2 regions of the Dyella sp. CR10 genome follow, and region 1 is predicted to be linked to the other one. Evidence: predicted binding sites of a transcription regulator. Region 1 holds the regulator's gene; the other holds the start of a gene.
What was found. The regulator sigma-54, encoded in region 1, starts transcription at its own class of promoters, with help from an activator protein. The targets are predictions, from matches to a motif close to TGGCACGNGCNTTGC.
Positions count from the first base shown of each region.

Region 1 (3,409 bases):
CCACAGGGGCGTGTTGGTTTCCTCGGCGACCTCGCGCAGGTCGGCCGGGATGGCCTGGTCCTTGGTGACAATGATCGCCACCGGCTGGTAGGCGGCGATCTTGTTGATCGCTTCCCAGCGCTGGCGCGAATCGAGGCCGTCGAGGAAGTTGAGCTCCTCGGTGCCGATGATCTGGATCTTGTTCGGATAGATGACGTTGAGATAGCCGATCAACGAGGGCCGGCGCGAGGTGGTCGCGCCGCGCTCCAGTGCACGGGATTCGCCGCGCATGCCCGCGACCCAGCGCAGCACCATGCGTTCGTGCACGCCATCGTAAAGTTGTCGGGCGGTAAGCCGATCCAAGCCGCATCCTTTGCGCCGGGTGGTGGCAAGGCTAAGGATGGCCCGGCGGCGAATGGCGGACATTGTGCCAGTTCGAGCGGCTGGCTGCCCTGCCTGGGACGGGGAGGATGAATCGGAAAGGCCCGCCCCCGGGGAGGAGCGGGCCTTGAGGATCAGCCGTATTGGCGTTCCTCGCGCACTTCGCGCTGATGCTTGTCGCATACCTTGTCGCGGTGTTTGCGTAGCTGAGCGACCAGCTTGTCGAACATGGTGTCGATCGAGACGTACATGTCCGACTCGGTAGCCTCCGCGTGCAGCGGCACGGCACCAGGGACCTTGAGGGTTCCCTCGCAGCGTTGCTGGAGCTTGTCGACGGAGAGGACGACGGACAATTCGAGGAGTCTGCTTTCGAGGCGGGTAAGTCGTTCACAGTGGCCGTTCACGCGTTCGCGAAGGGCCGGGGTGATCTCGATCTTCTGGCCGCTGAGCTGGACTTGCATGGTGCGCCTCCTCTGGTACTGCCGCATGCTGCGGCGTGGGTCGATGCGCCGGTGCCGGTAGGTCGCCGACACATCACTGTCATCTCTTGGTATGGGGACGCTTTCCGTCCCGCCAAGTTCCCGTATCCAGCACAAAAGCGCGCGGCAGGGTGACTTGCGTCAACCGGCGCGCTGGCGCTCGCTGGAGCTGGGGATTCGCATGGCCTCCCTATATTTGGCGACGGTGCGGCGGGCCACCTGGATGCCCTTGCGGTGCAATTCCTCGGCGATGGCCTGGTCGGACAGGGGTTTGCGCGGGTCCTCCGCGTCGATGAGCTTGCGCAGCATGGCCTGGATGGCGGTTGCCGAGGCACTGCCGCCGTCCTCGGTGGACACGCCGCTGGAGAAGAAATGCTTCAGTTCGAAGGTGCCCCGCGGCGTATGGATGTACTTGCGGGTGGTGACGCGCGAAATGGTCGATTCATGCATGCCCACTTCCTCGGCGACCTCGCGCAGCACCAGCGGGTGCATGGCTTCCGGGCCGTAGTCGAGGAAGGCGCTCTGCCGCCGCACGATGGCCTCGGCCACCTTGAGCAGGGTTTCGGCACGCGATTCCAGGCTCTTGATCAGCCACCGCGCCTCTTGCAACTGGCCGCGCATCCAGCTGGCATCCTCGCCGCGCGCCTGCGCGATGAGGTTGCAGTAATGCTGGTTGAGGCCCAGGCGGGGCTGGCAATCCGGATTGAGGCTCACGCGCCAGCGGCCGCCGTCCTTGCGGGCGTAGACATCGGGAGCGACATATTCCACCGGCGTCACGTCGAGCGCCGCGCCGGGGCGCGGATCGAGACTGCGGATGAGCACGGCCGCGGCGTGGGTGTCGTCTTCACTTGCGCGCAAGCGTCGCGACAGTCGGGCGATGTCGTTGCGTGCGAGCAGTTCCAGTTCGCCGTCGACGATGCGCAGCGCCAGTTCGCGCTGCGGAGTGTCGGGATCGAACTGCTCCAGCTGTACGCGCAGGCAGTCGCGCAGGTCCAGGCTGGCCACGCCGGTGGGGTCGAAGCGCTGCACCTGGCGGCGCACGGCATCGACTTCCTCGACGCCGGCTTTCAGATCCGCCGGCACGGCCGCGGTGACCGATTCCAGCGTTTCGCCGAGGTAGCCGTCGGCGTTGAGCGCATCGATGATGATGGCCGCGATGGTGCGTTCACGCAGGCTCAGGTGAGTGAGGTTGAGCTGCCACAGGAGATGCTCCTGCAGCGTCTCGGGTGCAGCGTTCTGCGGCTCGAAACCGTCGTCGTCGGATGCGCCGCTGGCACGACTGCCGCCGACGGAGGAAAAATCGATGGGCTCCTCGGCGACGCCGCCGGCTTCGCTCCATTCGGAGGGGTCGTCGCCATCTGTGTCGCTGCTGGCGCTGGACGTTTCGGCGGCAGTTTCGAAACTGGCGCTCTCGCCTTCGGCGTCGTTCTCGGCGGACGCGTCTTCGGAGAACTCCAGCAGCGGGTTGCTTTCGGCGATCTGGCGCAGCTCAGCCTCCAGCTCCAGCTGCGAGAGCTGCAAGAGGCGGATCGCCTGCTGCAACTGCGGCGTCAGGGTGAGCTGTTGGTTGAGGCGAAACTGCAGTCCGGGCTTCATACCAGCGGTTCGGATGAACGTCGGGTCATCCTAACCCCTAGGGGGAACAGCGGCCATAGCTTCCCGCTGGTGGCCGCGTAGGTCATATGGCCGAATGTGACGGCGAGCGCGTGGCGGGCATCCGCCGCTGAAACGGCTACAGCCTGAACTCGCGGCCGAGATATACCTCGCGGACTTTCTCGTCCGCCAGGATGTGCGCCGGCGTGCCGCGGGAGAGCACCTCGCCATCGTTGAGGATATAGGCGCGATCACAGATGCCCAGTGTCTCACGCACATTGTGATCGGTGATCAACACCCCGATGCCGCGTTCCTTGAGATGGCGCACGATGCGCTGAATCTCGCCCACGGAAATCGGGTCCACGCCGGCGAACGGCTCGTCCAGCAGCATGTAGCGCGGTTCGGCGGCCAGCGCGCGGGCGATCTCCACGCGACGGCGCTCACCGCCAGACAGGCTGATACCCCGCTGGTCGGCGATGTGGGCGATCTTCAGCTCGTCCAGCAGGTTTTCCAGTTCGGTGGCGCGCTGCTTGGCGTCGAGGTTTTCGCGCAGCTCCAGCACGGCCATGATGTTGTCGGCGACGGTGAGGCGACGGAACACCGAGGGTTCCTGCGGCAGGTAGCCGATGCCCAGCTTGGCGCGCGCGTGCATGGGCAAGCCGGTGATGTCGTACTTATCGAGCTTGATCGTGCCGGCATCGGCCTCGATCAGGCCTACGACCATGTAGAAGCAGGTGGTCTTGCCGGCGCCGTTGGGGCCGAGCAGGCCGACCACTTCGCCTTCGCGGATGGAAAAGGCGAAGTCGCGCACCACTTGGCGCGCGCGGAAACGCTTTTGCAGGCCTTCAGCGGACAGCATCGATTACTTGCCCTCGGCCGGCTTGGCCGCAGCCGGAGCGGCTGGCTTGGGCTTGGGCAGGAAGGTGCCGTGGACCAGGCCGTCGCCGCCCGCTTCGCCGGTGATCAGGCTGGTATCG
Region 1 covers NZ_CP185986.1:525,385-528,793, forward strand. Annotated here, with positions in the region: gene hprK (HPr(Ser) kinase/phosphatase) at 1-342, opposite strand, end outside; gene hpf (ribosome hibernation-promoting factor, HPF/YfiA family) at 495-821, opposite strand; gene ACNR9O_RS02260 (RNA polymerase factor sigma-54) at 981-2,435, opposite strand; gene lptB (LPS export ABC transporter ATP-binding protein) at 2,572-3,291, opposite strand; gene lptA (lipopolysaccharide transport periplasmic protein LptA) at 3,295-3,409, opposite strand, start outside.

Region 2 (3,409 bases), 1.0 Mb from region 1:
GTTCCTGGAGAACGTCACCGGCGTGGGCGTGAGCGGGCTGTCGGCGATCCTGCTCGGCTTCGGCGTCGCCAATTTTGTCGGTACGTCGCTGGCCGGCATGGTGCTGGAGCGCAATCTGCGCACGATGCTGCTGGCCATGCCGCTGTTGATGAGCGCGATTGCCATCGCCCTGGTCACCATCGGACGCATGCCAACCGCGCATGCGGTGCTAGTGGCGCTGTGGGGCATGGCCTTCGGCGGCGTGCCGGTGGCGTGGTCCACCTGGATCACACGAACGGTGCCGGATCAGGCCGAGAGCGGCGGCGGCCTGATCGTGGCCGGCGTGCAGCTGGCGATCAGCCTGGGCGCGGCGCTGGGCGGCGCGATCTTCGACGTCAGTGGCGCGCGCGGCGTGTTCGGCGGCAGTGCGCTGGTGCTGGCGGGGGCTGCGCTGATCATTCTGTTCGGCTTCCGCGTGCGGGCCGCCGCGACCGCATCCTGATCGTCCACGCAAAAACAGAACGGGCGCCGAAGCGCCCGTTCTGTCCCTCCCACGTTCCGACGCGCGTCAGAGCGCGTAGTACATCTGGAACTCCAGCGGATGCGTGCTGGCGCGATAGCGGGTGACTTCCTGCATCTTCAGCGCGATGTATGCGTCGATGAAGTCGTCGGTGAACACGCCGCCGGCCTTGAGGAAGTCGCGGTCCTTGTCCAGCGCTTCCAGCGCCTGGTCGAGGCTGGAGCACACCTGCGGGATGTTCTTCTCTTCTTCCGGCGGCAGGTCGTACAGATCCTTGTCGGCCGGCGCGCCCGGGTCGATCTTGTTAATAATGCCGTCGAGGCCGGCCATCATCAGCGCGGTGAACACCAGGTAGCCGGAGTTCATCGGATCGGGGAAGCGCACTTCGATGCGGCGGCCCTTCGGATTGGACACGTACGGGATGCGGCAGCTGGCCGAGCGGTTGCGGGCCGAGTAGGCCAGCATCACCGGCGCCTCGAAGCCCGGCACCAGGCGCTTGTAGCTGTTGGTGGTGGAGTTGGCGAAGGCGTTGATGGCCTTGGCGTGCTTGAAGATGCCGCCGATGTACCACAGCGCGGTCTGGCTCAGGCCGCCGTACAGGTCGCCGGCGAACAGGTTCTTGCCGTCCTTCGCCAGCGACTGGTGCACGTGCATGCCGCTGCCGTTGTCGCCGACGATCGGCTTGGGCATGAAGGTCACGGTCTTGCCGTTCTGGTGGGCGACGTTCTTGATGACGTACTTCATCGTCAGCAGTTCGTCGGCCTTCTTCACCAGCGTGTTGAACTTCACGCCGATCTCGCACTGGCCCGCGTTGGCCACTTCGTGGTGATGCACTTCCACCACCTGGCCGAGCGACTCGAGCACTTTGCACATGTCCGCGCGCAGGTCGCCCAGCGAGTCGACCGGGCTGACCGGGAAGTAGCCGCCCTTCACGCCCGGGCGGTGGCCGGTGTTGTTGTCTTCGTACTTGTAGCGCGAGGACCACGCGGCTTCTTCGGAGCCGATTTCGTAGAACACGCGGCCCATGTCGTTCTGCCAGCGCACGGAGTCGAAGATGAAGAATTCCGGCTCCGGACCGAAGAAGGCGGTGTCGGCGATGCCGGTGGACTTCAGGAAGGCCTCGCCGCGCTTGGCGATGGATCGCGGGTCGCGGCCATAGGCCTGCATGGTGCTCGGCTCGAGCACGTCGCAGTGCAGAACCAGCTGGGTGTGGCCGCTGAACGGATCGAGGTACGCCGTGTCCGGGTCGGGCAGCAGGATCATGTCCGACTCGTTGATGCCCTTCCAGCCGGCGATCGAGGAGCCGTCGAACATCTTGCCGTCCTCGAAGGTCGACTCGTCGATGGCATGTGCCGGGAACGTGACGTGGTGATGCTTGCCGAGCATGTCGGCGAAACGCAGGTCGACGAACTCGACATCGTGTTCCTGGATCAGGTCGAGCACTTTCTGGGCGGACATGACGAACCTCGGTGGGTAGAGATGTGGGAAAACGACAGACTCTTTGGCAAGCTCCATGCCAAGGCAAGGAGACCTGCCGCATCAGCCACTTGCGTCGGCGCGGCGTGAAGCCGACCGCACGCATTGCACCTCGTCGGCGCTTTTTCGGAACCAGTTTTGCACCATTGCAGCGCAGCACCATCGCCGCGCGGAAACAAGCCGCCATCCTAGCCGTCATTCCTCAGCCAGACACGTGACCAGGAACTCGACGGCCGCACGCACGCCCGGCAGCAACCCGCGGCGATGCGGCATCACCAGCGTGGTAGCGACGCTGCCGGCGGTCCAACCGGGCAGGACGCGCCGCAGCCGGCCGGCCTCCAGCGCTTCGCGGCACATGCGCGCGGGTGCGCAGACGATGCCCAGCCCGGCCTGCGCGCCATGCAGCAGCGCCACGGATTCATTGGCGGTCATGCGTGGTCGCGGTGCCATGCGGATCGTGTCGCCGTGGCCATTGGCGAGCTGCCACTGATCCGCGCCGGCGCCGACCAGCAGCCCGTCGTGCTGTTGCAGGTCCATCGGCGTTTCCGGCACGCCGCGCCGCGCCAGGTAATCAGGCGCGGCAACCAGAATGACCGGATCGACCCGCACCTGCCGCTGCACCAGTCCCGAATCCGGCAGCGGGGCGAAATGGCTGCGCACGGCGATGTCGTAGCCCTCCTGCACCATGTCGACGAAGCGGTCGGTGACATCCAACTGCAGATGCAAGCGCGGATACAGCACGGCCAGCCTCGGCAGATGTGGCGCCAGGTCGAGCTGCGCGGTAGGCACCGACGCGGTGATGCGCACCGTGCCGCTGGGCTCACTGGCGCGGCTGCGCACGATGTCCTCGGCGGCTTCCGCCTCGATCAGCGCGGCGCGCGCGTGTTCATGGAAGTCGCGCCCCAGCTCGGTGAGCGCGAAGCTGCGCGAGGTGCGCAGGATCAGCCGCGTTTCCAGCGCACTCTCCAGCTCGGCAACACGCTTGCTCACGGTGGACTTGGGCACGCCCAGGCGTCGTCCCGCCGCGGCGAAGCCGCCCTGCTCCACGGCGGCGACGAAGAACTTCAGATCATTGAGGTTGAGCATGCAAAGGCGACATATGTGGACGATAAGTCCATTTATGACCGTCTACCGGCTCGAAGTCCACGCCATTAGCTTTTCCGCCACGCCGGATGTGCCGGCATGGAGAAAAACGCATGACCCCTATCCTGTTCTATGGCGTGCCCTCGGGCTGCTCGTTCGGTTCCATCGTCGCGCTGGAGTGGCTCGGCGCGCCCTATCGGCTGTGCCGCATCCAGATGCCCGAAGAGGTCTCCGGCGACGCCTTCAAGCGCATCAATCCCGCCGGCGAAACACCCGCCCTGCTCACCGCCGACGGGCGGGCGCTCAGCGAGAGCGCCGCGATCCTCCACCACATCAACACGCTGGGCATCG
Region 2 covers NZ_CP185986.1:4,721,613-4,725,021, reverse strand. Annotated here, with positions in the region: gene ACNR9O_RS21265 (MFS transporter) at 1-481, shown strand, start outside; gene glnA (type I glutamate--ammonia ligase) at 548-1,957, opposite strand; gene ACNR9O_RS21255 (LysR substrate-binding domain-containing protein) at 2,171-3,061, opposite strand; gene ACNR9O_RS21250 (glutathione S-transferase family protein) at 3,172-3,409, shown strand, end outside.
Region 2: glnA (type I glutamate--ammonia ligase) is a predicted target of sigma-54. The motif match lies at 2,004-2,018, and genes of this name have one in related genera.